One region of the Glutamicibacter sp. NPDC087344 genome, then DNA from elsewhere that is predicted to be linked to it. Evidence: riboswitches for the same ligand, from Rfam matches in the RefSeq annotation. Region 1 holds a riboswitch; each other region holds the start of a gene.

Region 1 (3,333 bases):
GTTCGCGAAAGATAGGACAACCGCCAGAAGCACCATGGTGAGTGCTGCCAACAGGCTGCCGGTCAGCGAACGGTCTTCCATGGTGATGCCCTGCTGCACCAGATCGCCGAGCACGACGAACAAGATCAACTCGAATGAGCTCAGTTCACCCAAGGTGGAGCGTCCCGCGGCGCGGGTCACCAGCCACAGGATCACGAAGGCTACGGCGGCGCGAATGACAATTTCCATTAGGGGACCCTCCAAGTGGTAAACGGGACATCGACGGTTGAAGCTCCGACCTCGACCCGGAGGTTTCCGCTGGTGCGCAAATCCCACCGGTCCGAAGCCCTGCCCGTGACCCGCACCAGCATGCGCGTGGCGTCCGGCTGGGCGGCCACCTCGAATTCCACCGCCCCGGTCTCATCGGCACTTTGCGACTCTGGGTCGGGGAACACCGCGAGGTCCTCGAAGAACAGCAGGTAGTCGTCGGTCAGGCGCAGTGTGAAGGTCTCGGTCAGCGGGGTATCGGATTCGACTAGTATTTCCAGCTCGATTTCATTACCGGCCCGGGCGACGCCCGGATGGCGCAACTGGACATGCAGTCCGTCTTGGGAGCGTTCTGCGCTGGATTCGATGTCGAATGCCCCGAACGCCGCGGCTAGGACAATGGCTGCGACAAAGATAATGATGGCTCGGCCAATCAGGCGTCGAGTGCGGTGGGCGTCCTCGTTAATGACGTCTTCCAACGTGGAATCGGAGACCTTGGCGTTGTGAATATTAACCATCAAAACTCCTCGCGCTCATTTTGGTCGAGACTAGCCGTGAACGAGGGTGTTGTCTTAGCCGGCAGGATGTTCACAGCCCTTTTCCAGCACGCCGGGCCCGCACGCAGTTTCTGGAAGTCTGCTCAGTTTCATTGAACTTCATCGTGGCGGGTGGGAAAGTTGGCCGAGAAAGGAGAATCGTATGTCTGCAAATGATGTGATCGCCCAAGACGAACTCAACGGATACCTCCAGGAGATGCCGCATTGGCGGAAGATTCCCGGCGCCATTGCCGCAGTTTTCGAAACCAAGACCTCCGCCGCCGCGATTGAGCTGTTCAGCGATATCGCCGGCGCCGCAGAGCTGGACAACCACCATCCCAATGTGGACTGGCGCTACAACAAGGTTTTTGTCACGACGACCTCCCATGACGCTGGCGGGCAGCTCACCACCCGGGACATTGCACTGGCCAGCAAGATCTCGGAGCGGGCCACGTCCCTTGGCGCTAAACCACGTGTTGACCTGATTAGCGCCGTGGAGATCGCCATCGATACCGACAACCCGGAAGAGATCGCGCAGCAATGGGCGGCCGGGCTTGGATACACCACACTGCAGGATGGAAGCTTGGCCGATCCGAATGGACGCGGCCCGGCCATCTGGTTCCAGAAAACCGCAACACCGAATGCGAACCGGTTGCACCTTGACGTTTGGGTCCCGAATTCTGCCAGCGGTCCGGTACTGAAGAATCTTCAGGATGTCCGAACACATGCTGACGCGCAAGAAGCCCCGTCGTTTACCGTCATCACCGACGCGCAAGGCAACCGTTTCTGCATCTGCACCGAAGCCGACCGGTAACGCTGAGCCTGGCTGAACAATAGGGAAACGTAGTCTCCGCTGATTGCCTGTAGGCCGGTGGCACCCAAACTGTCGGTGCCATTGGCTTATGCTTGATCTCAGGTTCAAGAGTTGCGATGAGAAGTACCTGGCTAGTCGCACGGCAACCCTCCTCATCGAGCGGGGTGCCCCAGGGGAAGAACTGACCTAGACAAAAGTTTGGGTAAGTCGGTGAGTCTGCCCAGCGTCAATGCCGCTTGGCTGGCTCCCTCAGCAGGAGCGCATCATGAATCAGGACGAAGAATTCTCAATTGAAAATCCAGAGGGTACGAACCTAGAACGCCTGTGGCAAGGCGTCGTGCTCGAATTCCCATTTTACGGCGGAAATGACTTTGAGCAACGGGCGATGCATAAGGTGCTCAGCAGCCGGAGACTCGCCAGCGGCCGGTTGAATGACTTGTCGGATCATATGAGAAGTTACATTGCCCGCTGGATCGCGGTGGGGTTCACCCCTGAACTGTATTGGGCCGTGAGCAGCTCAGTGCTGGAGGCCACCGAGTCCGCGCGGCGGTGTAGCAAGGGACCTGAAGACTCCAGCCGGCTGGAAGATCGGCTGCACCGGCTTGGCATTCTGGCTCCCAACCCGAGAGCCGGAAAGTACTACAAACGGCTGATGCACAGCGATGGCCCACCGACACTGAAAGATTTTGTTGATTGCCAGTATCCGGATCATGTGGTGCAGCTGGAACCTGAAGAATGGGCGGATTTCCCTCGGTACATGCTCTTCGGGACACCGTCGGCTGCGGTGCGAGAGTTTATCTACGGTGACCCCGGGCAGTAGCTGAATCCGGATTGTTCCGCGGGCCCTGCGCTCAGGGCAGGGCCCGCGGAACGGTCAGCGCGGTGCTTCGGGTAGCCAACCTTTTCCGGTCATTGGAACCGGCTAAACCAGAGGTTCATCCACGCTCAGGATCGTTGTGCTGGGCATCCGGGTCATTCTCGAACCCGCTAGGTATATTGTGCGAACGATCAATCCCCTGAACCCAACCGAAGTATGAGGCGCCCTCTTCATCGCCGGAATCATCAAATTCCGGATCACTGGTTCCTCCAAGGAAATTCCGGGTGAGCGTTGCCGCGTCGCTCATAAGTTCCTCTGCCGCCCCCAGCAGGTGTTGATCGCTTGGAACGTCTCCTGCGACAGCGGCATTCAGGATTGCTCGGCGTACCAGTTCCTTGGTAAACGAAGCGGTTGTTCCCTCGGTTCGCTCAGCGACCTCTTGAACCACATCTGCACGTGGATTCAGCTTGGCCGCATACAGCTCCAACAGGGCAATTCGACCGGCAAGTTCGGGCCGCGGAATCTCGACCGCAAGGTCAATGCGGCCGGGGCGTTGCACGAGTGCCTGCTCCAGTGAATCAACCCGATTGGTGGTGAGCAGGAAGGTGACATCTGCATCTGCTTCCAGGCCGTCCATGGCATCAAGAACCTCAAAAAGCAACGGCTGCGGGCCATGCCCGAAACCGCGGTCCTCGGCAATCAAATCGCAGTCCTCCAGCACCACAATCGAGGGCTGAAGTGCGCGGGCCATGGCCGAGGCTTGGGAGACCAGAGGCAACGTATTGCCATTGAGCAGGATGACCGTGTGTTCGGCCGCGGCCGAGGCTAAATACCTGACGGTATGTGTTTTGCCGGTGCCCGGAGGACCGTACAACAAGACACCACGTTTCAGGTGGGCGCCCAAGGCGGTTAATATGTCG
Region 2 (3,333 bases), on a different contig from region 1:
CCACAGCCCCGGGGACTGGTGGGCGACACAGTTCATGTCAAAGGCATTAAAGAGGATTTCACGCTGCGGGTTCGTTGGCTGGTTCTCACTCATGGTGGTGCCCCTTATTCGTAGTTCTGCGGTAGAAGTTTGTTGGGTGTGCCGTGACGGCTAGATGGTGTAGGCCTGGGATGGGCCGCCGAGTTCGCCGGTGACCGAAAGCCGCTGGGGCTGAACCCCGTTGATCTCATAGTCGCCCACGATGCGGGCCTTGTAGATGGCAGGGTTGTGGGTGGCGATGGTGCGGGCGTTGCGCCAGTGCCGGTCCATATTGCAGCTGCTGCGTGTGGAGGAGGCGCCCAAACCGTCAAAAAGTTTGCTGGTGGCGCCGATGACCAGCGGCTGCACAATCGTCTGCGCCCGGTTGGCGGCGAGTTCACACACCGCAAAACGCTCTTCGGCGTTCAGGTGCGTATCATTCAACGCCGATTCGACCTCCAGGACGGCGCCGATGACCACCGAATCCGCGGCGAACACCTCCGCGGAGACCTCCCCCACCAACTGCAAGACCTGCGGTTCGCGGTGCACCGGAACACCGGTGCCGGTGCTGAAGCTGCGGGTGCGCGACTGGACGGAGCTGCGCATATCGTTCAGCGCCGCCCGGCCGATGCCTGCCTGCACCGCCATGAGGACCAGCTGGAAAATTGCGGCTTCGGGATCATTGGGGTTTTCAGGCATGAAGCTGTCCACCGGAACCTGGTGGAATTCGGTGGTTCCGGTGCCGGTCAGTCCCTGGCCGAACCCATCCCAGTCGTCCAGGATCTTGACCCCGCTGTGCTGCGTTGAAACGACGGCGATCTGCCGCCCCGGGCGTTCGGGGTGGGCCACCGCGACGGTGGTCCAGTCCGCGAAGATGGTTCCGGTGCAGTAGAACTTTTCACCGTTGACTACCCAGCGGCCGTCCACCTGGCTTGCCTTGGTGTTCAGGGCGCCCAGCGCATTTCCGCCCTTTTCGGTGTAGGCGTTGCCGACAATCTGCCCCGCCGCAATGCGGGCGAACCACTTGGCTTGCAGTTCCGGGTCTTCCAAACGCAGCACGTCTTCAACAAATGCGATGTGCGCCCGCCAGAGCTGCCCCACGTGGGAGTCGGCCTCGGAAAGTTCAATCAGCAGGCGAAAAACGTCGCTGAGCCGGGCGCCGTGGCCGCCTTCCGAGACCGGCAGCCGCAATGCGCCGAATCGGTCTCGGTTAAGCAGTCCAACCTGTTCAAAGGGCAGGATGCGATTGCTGTCCCGATCCTTGGCCCCGGAGGCGATGTGCGCGAATACCGGGCGGAAGATTGCTGCCAGACGCTCGTAGTCCTCGTCGGCTCCCGGACCCGGCGTCACCTTCAGCAATTGACGGGTCGGGCGTTCCTCGGTGAACTGATCCAGCTCCAGAGCATTACCGGCCCCCGGCGTGCTCAGCGCGTTAAAGTCCACCTCAAAATCGTTTTGGGGTGCGCCAAAAGACATACAAAAGTCCTCGATTCTTTCCATCGATCCTGGCGGTAGCACCGTCCCTAGGGTGGGTGGTTGCTGCGGCGTCGTCGAGCCAGATCTCTCGGCCGCTCTGGATGGGTCGTAATCATTTGTAGCCGTAATATTCGGGCTAATCCAAGCCCCGAAGTCATATTTCGTCGCGGAAAAGACCCAAACTCTCCAGCCCGGCTAACGCCCATAGCGACAAACCGCCGAAGATGAGCCACACGTGAGGCGAAAAAATCGATCAAACCAGCATTCAATGAAATAAATAACGAAATTTCTCACAGTTTTCGCCGGTTGATCGAAGAATTTTCATGTTACGCAAGATTTGCATCAAAATCGTTCGAATGCGTGTAATAGATACGTAACCATCCCGAGCGGCCGAGAGATCTGGCTCTATGACGCCGCAGCAACCACCGTTGGATTCACGGATTCACGGCCGGTGCTACCGCCAGGACCGATGGAGATGATCATGGCTACTGCCTATGCCTTGCCTCAGCAAACGGCTACCACCGGAACATCCAGCGCGCTGTCCGTTGACTTCCACAATGTCTCGCGCACCTTCACCACCAAGAAGGAACAGCGTCTGGTGCTCAGCGAGGTCAACCTGCACATCGAGGCAGGACAGGTTGTGGCAATCCTCGGCGCCAGCGGCTGCGGCAAGTCAACACTGCTGCGTTCGGTCTCCGGCCTGGACCATCCCACGGGTGGCGCGGTGCTCACCGGGTCCCGCGAGGTCAACGGAATCAACGAGCTGTGCGCGGTGGCCTTCCAGGAGCCGCGCCTGCTTCCCTGGCGTTCGGTTCGCGAAAACATTGCGCTGGGCCTGGCACCGAAAACCGCCAAACACGATGGTGCCGAACTGATCAACCAGCTGCTGGAACTCACCGGGCTGACCCAGGCCGCGGACCTGCGGCCACGCGAAATTTCCGGTGGTATGGCGCAGCGAGTTTCACTGGCCCGGGCCTTGGCCCGCCGCCCCGGGGTGCTGCTGCTGGATGAACCCTTCGGAGCGCTGGATGCACTGACCCGGCTGAAAATGCAAGATCTGCTGCTGTCCATCCATGCATCGTTGCCCACCACCGTGCTGATGGTGACCCACGATGTCGACGAGGCGCTGACCCTCGCGGACCGCGTGATTGTCCTAGGACGACCCGAGGGACAACAGGGCGCCACGGTGATCGAGGATCTGAAATTGGCGGCCTCCCACCCACGCAGCCACAGCGATGAAAAGTTCATCGCGCACCGTGCGCACCTGCTCGGGTTGCTGGGTGTAGATCCCACCAACCATTAATCCGGGCGTTCGCCCCGCACTGACTCTTTTTGCACGGTTGTGTTCGCACAACCGCTACACTCGCACGCACAAATCAAGGAATTATTGATGTTCGCACACCGTTTCACCCGCCGCTCAGCCCTCACCTTGACCGCCCTGGCAGTTGGCGCCCTGGCCCTGACCGGTTGCGCCGGCGAGAACGCCGCCGCAGACGGCAAAACACTGTCCATCGACTTCGCCACCTACAACCCGCTGAGCCTGGTACTCAAGGAAAAGGGCTGGCTGGATGAAGCCGCCAAGGAACAGGGCGTCAGCATCGAATGGATCCAGTCCGCCGGCTCCAACAAGGCCAACGAAGCACTGCGTGCGGATGCCGTCCAGATCGGTTCCACCGCCGGCTCGGCGGCGCTGCTGGCTCGCTCAAACGGCTCCCCCATCAAAACCATCGCCCTGTACTCCCAGCCCGAGTGGGCTGCGCTGGTGGTCAATGAGGATTCCGATATCACCGGCCCGGCAGACCTGAAGGGCAAGTCGGTCGCCGCGACCAAGGGCACCGA
Region 3 (3,333 bases), on a different contig from region 1:
CTCGCCGTGAAGCGTCGATTCCCGTCGACGCGGACTTCGCTGGGGGTTCCCACGTGGTTTTATGGGCATGAACCGCCAAACCTGTTCGCCACGCACATCGCCAAGTTTTTCTCGAATTCAATCCGCGAAGCGCTGTTGCTGGAGCAATCCAACGGCGGCATTGTGGTGTTGCCAGGAGCCGCGGGTACGGTTCAGGAGATTTTTCAGGATGCCTGCGAGAACTACTACGCCACCGGTGCGCGGGTGGTTCCGCTGGTTTTGGTCGGTCGGGAGTACTGGACCCGGACGTTGCCCGTATGGCCGCTGCTTCAAGCGTTGGCCGCCGAGCGGGCCATGGAGCCGAAGATTGCCTTGGTTGATTCGGTGGATGAGGCAGTGCAGTTCCTTGGCACCATGCGCTCCCTGCGGCGGCGCACCCGCTTCTGAAACGAGCACGGCCACCGCCTGAAACTTCAGGTGATGGCCGTGCAGGGTAGGTGCTACCGGGGCGTTCGTTTTAGGCCAGGCTGGTGCCGAACAGCAGGCCCAGGCAGTAGGTCACCGCCGCGGCTCCCCAGCCAATGGCCAGTTGGCGCAGGCCGCGTTTCATGGGGGAAGCGCCGGAAAGCAGACCGACCACACCGCCGGTTGTCATCAGCGCCGCGCCAACCAGCAAAACCGAGGTGGCGACGGCCGCCAGGCCGGTCATCCCGAAAATGTAGGGAAGGATCGGGATGATGGCGCCGGAGGCAAACAAACAGAACGACGTTGCCGCCGCACCGGTAGCCGAGCCCAGCTCCTCATGCTCGTTCTCAAATTCTTCGGCCCGAGCCTCTGGGTTCAGTGAGAATGATGGGTTGCAGTCGCAGGTGAACAGGCCCATGCGCTCGGCGGCACGATGCTCGGCGTCTTCGTCATTCATGCCGCGGGCCTTGTAGATCAGGACCAGTTCGTTGGCATCAAGGTCGAGGTCCGGGGCGGCGGTGAGAGTGACCTGGGTGGGACGCGAGGCGGTGAGCAGCTCACGCTGGGAGCGGACGGAGACATATTCGCCGGCCGCCATGGACAAGGCCCCCGCGAGCAGGCCGGCGATCCCGGAAAAGAGCACCATTCCGGAGGCGACACCGGTCGCACCGATACCCATGACCAGCGCCAGATTGGATACCAGGCCGTCGTTGGCGCCGAATACCGCGGCACGGAAATTTCCGGAGAGCTGGGCCCGGCCGGCGGTTGCCAGGGCCCGGACAACTTCTTCGTGGACTTGTTCGTCGGCGGCCATCTGCGGCGAAGCGTCGGCGTCGCTGCTGTAGGGAGTGTTGCTTTCGGCACGTTGCGCCAGTGCGAGCACAAAAACCGAGCCGAAATGCAGCGCGAGGAATCGCAGGATGCTCCGGCGCAACGAAGGGCGTACCGGGCGGGCATGTTCGCCGAGTTTGTTGCGCCAGTACTCTTCGTGGCGTTCTTCGGCGGCGGCCAAACCCAAAAGGATCTGCTTTTCCTGTCCTGATTTTTTCTGGGCTAGCGCCCGGTAGATGGCACCTTCGGCGACCTCGTCAGCGACGTATTTACGCCAGCGGTGGATTTGTGCGGAGGTGGGCTGAGTCGTGGGGTTATCTGGCATCACGAGGATGACTCTCCTACGGCATAGGATTTCTTGCTGAAATCCGCGGTTTTGTTCAGCCTCTCACTTTAGCCAGCGCTAAGGACGCGGGGAATTTGGCAAGCCTAAAAGCAACCGGCTTGCCGGCTGGCAGCCCGGCGGATGCGACGAGAATGATCAGCTCTCCGGTCTCGAGGTCGAAAACCGGTCGGTGAGCAGACCGCGTGATCAACCGCTCTAGCTGGGCGGGATCTGAAATGTAGCGGGTGTACCAGCGACCCTGTACCTTCAACTGCACCTGACCGGTTTGCAGGTCAATGATTGGAAGGACGGAAAATGCCATAAGACAACAACTCTCACGCAGCTCTTGCCCGTGCATCGGTTGGTGCCCGGACCGCTTCTTCATCCGAACCACCCATGAACCTGGGGTTGGTGCGCGGCCAGTCGGAGCTTGGCGCCGCGTCTCGTGAAGCAACAGTGTTGATGTTACCGCCACAATGTTAAGTCGTGAAGTTTCATTCCGTAGTGTGACCGCATATCCCGCGCGACCCTACGCCGCGTGCCACAAACTACGCTCCGTCGCGCTTTTGCTCGGCGGTCTGTTGCAACCGGGATTGTTGCTCTTCCCACTGGTCCGTGGTGTAGTCGGGCAGATTGAGGGCTTCGGGACGCAGCCCGACCTTTCCATCCAGCAGTTCCCGGACAATATCCAGGTGTCCGGCATGGCGTGAGGTTTCCGCAATCATATGCACCAGCAGGTGTTCGAGGGTGGTGTGCCGGTGTTTCACCCACCACGGAACTTCTGCGGGGCTGCTGAGGTCACGTTCGTCGAAACCGGCCTCGGCGAAGCTGATTGCTGATCGGTAGAGGTCGAGGACCTGGGCGACCGAGAAATCGGCCGGAGGGATAAAATCCGCCTGCGGGTCATCGATCTCCAAGAGCTGCTGAACGTAGGGGGCGTCAACCTGCCGGTTGAGGCATAAACCGAAATAGCCGTACTCGGTGATTGCCAGATGGTGCACCACACCGAGGATGTGAGTTCCGGTGGGGGTCATTGGCTGGCGTGCAAGTTCCTCGCTGAGCTGCTCGCTTTTAAAGATCACTGCCTGCCGGGCGTCATTGAGGTATTCGCGCAGCCGGGCTGCGGTGCTGTTGGGGGTCGAGTCCATGGCTTGAGTCTAGATGCGGTGCGCGGGCAACGGAATCACATAGCGTGAATCAACGGCAGAAATGGACTTCAACCACAGGCTTTGTCACATTCTTCCGGCCAGGTGTGACGGAAGTTGCGTATTGGTAAACTGAGCTCGCAGGGTCATCCTGTCCTCAGAATTTGAGTTGTTTCTACCCGGCAGCAAGAGAATAGGTTCAGGTTTCCCACGGATGAAAGCTTTGCCCGTTGAGCCTTCAGGGTCGTCGATAAATATTGGTGCACGGCTTCGTGGCGTCCGCCAGCAACAACGAATGACCATCGACCAGGTTGCCGAGCTTTCGGGTTTGACCAAGGGTTTTCTCTCTCGGGTGGAGCGTGATCTGACCAGCCCGTCGGTTTCCACGCTGCTCAAGCTCTGCGAGGTGCTGGGTATCGAGGTAGGCACCTTGTTTGAGGTGCCGGATACGACCTTGGTGCGTTTGGCGGAGGCTCCACGGATCTCCTTGGGCGGCTCGGGAATCACCGAACAGCTGGTAACCCCGCGGGGCGAGAAACGTGTTCAGGTGATTCGTGCCGAAGTAGAGCCTCACGGTATCGGCGAGGC
Region 4 (3,333 bases), on a different contig from region 1:
CGGATTACCGAGAAGCCTTGTTACGCGGGTACCGAACCGAGCGGGACCTGAGCCAACACGAAGAGCAATTGCTTGATCTCTTTTTGCTCGCGCGGGGTTTCACTTACCTGGGATGGGCCGCGACGCGCCCCGAAACTGCGACCGCCCAGTTCTTGATCGCTGAAATCGTTCCGCTGGTCGTGCGCATGGCGACGGACTTGGGCGCGGAGTAGCCCTGGCTCTTCGACAGTGTTAATTCGCTTCAGTTAACAGTGCATTGCAGGTGCGTCGCAAGGCCCGCAGCAGACCATCGGCCTGCTCTGGGTGCTCCGCGGTCACGGAGGCAATTTCACGCAGCGCCCCGGAGACCAAAACTGCGATTTCTTCAACGGGTGCGTCGGCCGGCAGAGTTCCGTCGTTGCGTGCCTGACGAAGATCTTCAAGCAGCATCTGTTTGAAGTGCGATGAGGCCTGACCGGTCACGCCACTGAGCGGGCCGAACGTGGCCGTGCCGATGCGCGCGTAAAAGCGACCTTCCGGGGTTGACGCAATGTCCACCAGCGCAGTAGCTAAAGCGATGATTCGTGCCGTGGCACCAACTTGCTGGTCGCGGCGTGCCGAACCATCGGCATCTAGCAGGTTGCCAATTCGAGTGTAGGCTTCACGAACCAGCTGCTCATGCCCATCAGGGAAATACGTATAAACGGTTCCACGGGATACCCCCGCGTGTTTAGCGACCTCTTCAATGGTGATGCTGTCAAAGGACTTCTGACCGAGCAGCAGCGACATTGCCACGAGGATGTCAGTGCGAGTGCGCTGACGATTGCGTTCACGCAAACTTAGAGGCTCGTGGGACACAGCTGCACTTTCGGGACGAAGATAAATTGGAAGTAGTAGGGATTAGTTAATCATACGAATCAGGTCGTCCCTCTTTTGGTCAGGCACCTATGGGAATCCGTGGATACTCGAATGCCTCCCATTCGGTGGAGGCCAACGGCTAATCTGATTCCCCGAGCTCTGGACGCCGTGGACCGCGGGGCGGTCCGTAGGGCGGTTGATGTCCGAAAGCTGACCGAGCGATTTTCTGATCCATAACTTGCAGGAGCATTCGGGGGTAGTCGATGCGCCCTTGGTCCAGGGTCACCTGAGCATAGTCTTCGAGAGCGAATTGCCGGTTTCCGTGGCTTGCGGACTCAACTTCACTTTTGCGTTTGTGACGCAGCACCCACTCTCTGTGAACTGGTGTTGGAGACTGTCTTCTTTAAAGTCGGGTCATTAAGGACTATCGATAGCCACTAGCGCAAGGGAAAAATCTTCAGTGCGACACAAAACGACTTGTGACGAACTGTGACACCTAGTGTGACGTGATGACGGCGTGTTATCGCTTGGAATATGACTTCATGACGCGGACTTTACGTAACGCTTGGCTGGCACCCGCAATGGGTTGCACACTTGAATTGTTCGGCAGGTTAGCCGAACACCACACCATCCAGAGCGACTGAGAGACCTGGCTCGCAGACGTCGCAGCAACCACCCGAAGCAGGGAGCGGTGCTAAGGCCAGGACCGATGGAGATTGCTAGATTCCACAACGGTCCTTCGCGGGCGGAGCTATGCCTTCCCGCAGATCCTCAACAAAGGATCGTTGAGTATTCATGCGTAATCCTCGGGTCACATACCGAGAGGAACACACGAAGATGCGTATTTCGCACCTGAGCTTGAAAGCAGCGGCCCTGGCCGCCGTATTGGGACTAACCCTGACCGCCTGCGGTGGCAATGCAGATTCTGCTACCCCAGCAGAAGGTTCGCCGGCGGCGGCCGGTGAACCGGTAGAGGGCGGCACCTTCACCTTTGCCGAAGTTACCCCGATCAATAACTGGCAGACCCAGGCCGCTCGTTTCTACGAGAAGGCCAACGTGCTGAATTCGGTCCTGGACCGCCTGACCTACTATGACGTTGAGTCCGGCAAGCTCGTGGGCTGGATTGCCGACGATTTTGAGGCAAACACCGAGCAGACCGAGTTCACCTTCACCATTCGTGACGGAGTGACCTTCTCTGACGGCACCGCACTGGATGCGCAGGCGGTCAAGCTTAACCTTGATGCACTGGGTCTGGGCATCGAATCCGCTCAGATCGCACCAAACGTGGACTTCAGCGCATACAAGTCGGCTGAAGTTGTAGGCGATAACCAGGTCAAGGTGACGCTCAAGCGTCCGGACGCCAACTTCCTGCGTGCCACCTCCTCGGTCACCGCCGGCCTGGTTTCCCCGGCAACGTTGAAGCTGGACAACGCCGGACAGTCGGCGATTGCAAAGATCGTCGGATCCGGACCGTTTGTTTTCGAGTCGGAAAAGCCGGACGAAGAAGTTGTTTTCACCAGCCGTGACGACTACGCCTGGGCCCCGGAAACCGCAGCGAATCAGGGGGATGCCTACCTTGATTCCCTCGTGGTCAAGTACCTGCCAGAAGTTGCCAGCCGCGCCGGCGCCGCCCAGTCAGGCCAGGTCGACCTGGTCCGCGGCCTGCAGCCGGTTGATGAGCAGGTGCTCACCGCCAACGGCGGCCAGGTATTCGCCGCTCAGGGTGTTGACCTGACAACCAACCAGGCAGCGGTGCGTATCGGCTCCGGCAAGCTTGCCGACCCGAAGGTTCGCCAAGCACTCCAGGTCGGAATCGACCGTCAGGCCATCAAGGACACCGTGCTTTCGGACAGCTACGTCATTGCCGGATCGATCTTGAACCACAAGGCGCCGGGATTTGTTGATTTGTCCGCAGATCTTGCCTACAACCCGGAGAAATCCAAGCAGCTGCTCGACGAAGCGGGCTGGACCGTAGGGGCGGACGGCGTGCGCGAAAAAGACGGAGAGAAGCTGGAAATCACCGTTGCCAGCTCGAACAACTCCGTTGTCATCAAGCCGGCATTCGAATTGATCGAGCAGCAGTGGCGCGACCTCGGCGTGAAGCTGGTCAACCGCGCTGCCGACAATACCTTCCTGGTGAATGCGCTGGTTGACGACCAGATTGAGTTCTTCGGTACCCGGCAGTTCGCCCTTGGCGGCCTCGGCCCGGTCTACGCGCCGGCCAACAACACCCAGACACTGAACTCCGACGAAGAGCTGAACGAGCTCTTCGCCAAGGAGCAGGCGGCCACCAGCGAAGAAGAACACCTGAAACTGATCGAGGAAGAACAGCGTGCACTGGTCCTGGACAAGGCGCTGACCCTGGTGCTCTGGGACGAAGTCCAGGTGTACGGTGCCAGCGACTCGGCGCACGTTGAATTCACCTCCGGCACCGCACCAATCTTCCAGGGCGCCTGGAAGAGCGAAAACTAGGAGTTATTGCCATGGGCGGATACA

Evidence for each region. A riboswitch is a leader RNA that binds a small molecule or an ion and turns the genes downstream of it on or off. The one in region 1 is predicted to bind S-adenosylmethionine.
Region 2: linked by a shared signal. The riboswitch ahead of ACIOWL_RS11740 (ABC transporter ATP-binding protein) and the one ahead of ACIOWL_RS03995 (hypothetical protein) in region 1 are both predicted to bind S-adenosylmethionine.
Region 3: linked by a shared signal. The riboswitch ahead of ACIOWL_RS16690 (hypothetical protein) and the one ahead of ACIOWL_RS03995 (hypothetical protein) in region 1 are both predicted to bind S-adenosylmethionine.
Region 4: linked by a shared signal. The riboswitch ahead of ACIOWL_RS11640 (ABC transporter substrate-binding protein) and the one ahead of ACIOWL_RS03995 (hypothetical protein) in region 1 are both predicted to bind S-adenosylmethionine.

Annotation. Positions count from the first base shown of each region.
Region 1 covers NZ_JBIUXY010000002.1:224,321-227,653, forward strand. Annotated here, with positions in the region: gene ACIOWL_RS03980 (DUF421 domain-containing protein) at 1-228, opposite strand, end outside; gene ACIOWL_RS03985 (hypothetical protein) at 228-764, opposite strand; gene ACIOWL_RS03990 (4a-hydroxytetrahydrobiopterin dehydratase) at 946-1,596, shown strand; SAM riboswitch class IV at 1,699-1,811, shown strand; gene ACIOWL_RS03995 (hypothetical protein) at 1,862-2,416, shown strand; gene ACIOWL_RS04000 (AAA family ATPase) at 2,532-3,333, opposite strand, start outside.
Region 2 covers NZ_JBIUXY010000005.1:367,304-370,636, forward strand. Annotated here, with positions in the region: gene ACIOWL_RS11730 (LLM class flavin-dependent oxidoreductase) at 1-93, opposite strand, end outside; gene ACIOWL_RS11735 (acyl-CoA dehydrogenase family protein) at 151-1,494, opposite strand; SAM riboswitch class I at 1,512-1,602, opposite strand; SAM riboswitch class I at 1,869-1,970, shown strand; gene ACIOWL_RS11740 (ABC transporter ATP-binding protein) at 1,976-2,797, shown strand; gene ACIOWL_RS11745 (aliphatic sulfonate ABC transporter substrate-binding protein) at 2,885-3,333, shown strand, end outside.
Region 3 covers NZ_JBIUXY010000010.1:42,704-46,036, forward strand. Annotated here, with positions in the region: gene ACIOWL_RS16680 (LOG family protein) at 1-426, shown strand, start outside; gene ACIOWL_RS16685 (VIT1/CCC1 transporter family protein) at 497-1,600, opposite strand; gene ACIOWL_RS16690 (hypothetical protein) at 1,656-1,922, opposite strand; SAM riboswitch class IV at 1,938-2,051, opposite strand; gene ACIOWL_RS16695 (DinB family protein) at 2,149-2,748, opposite strand; gene ACIOWL_RS16700 (helix-turn-helix domain-containing protein) at 2,960-3,333, shown strand, end outside.
Region 4 covers NZ_JBIUXY010000005.1:342,741-346,073, reverse strand. Annotated here, with positions in the region: gene ACIOWL_RS11650 (phosphotransferase enzyme family protein) at 1-212, shown strand, start outside; gene ACIOWL_RS11645 (TetR/AcrR family transcriptional regulator) at 232-816, opposite strand; SAM riboswitch class I at 1,462-1,553, shown strand; gene ACIOWL_RS11640 (ABC transporter substrate-binding protein) at 1,675-3,309, shown strand; gene ACIOWL_RS11635 (ABC transporter permease) at 3,321-3,333, shown strand, end outside.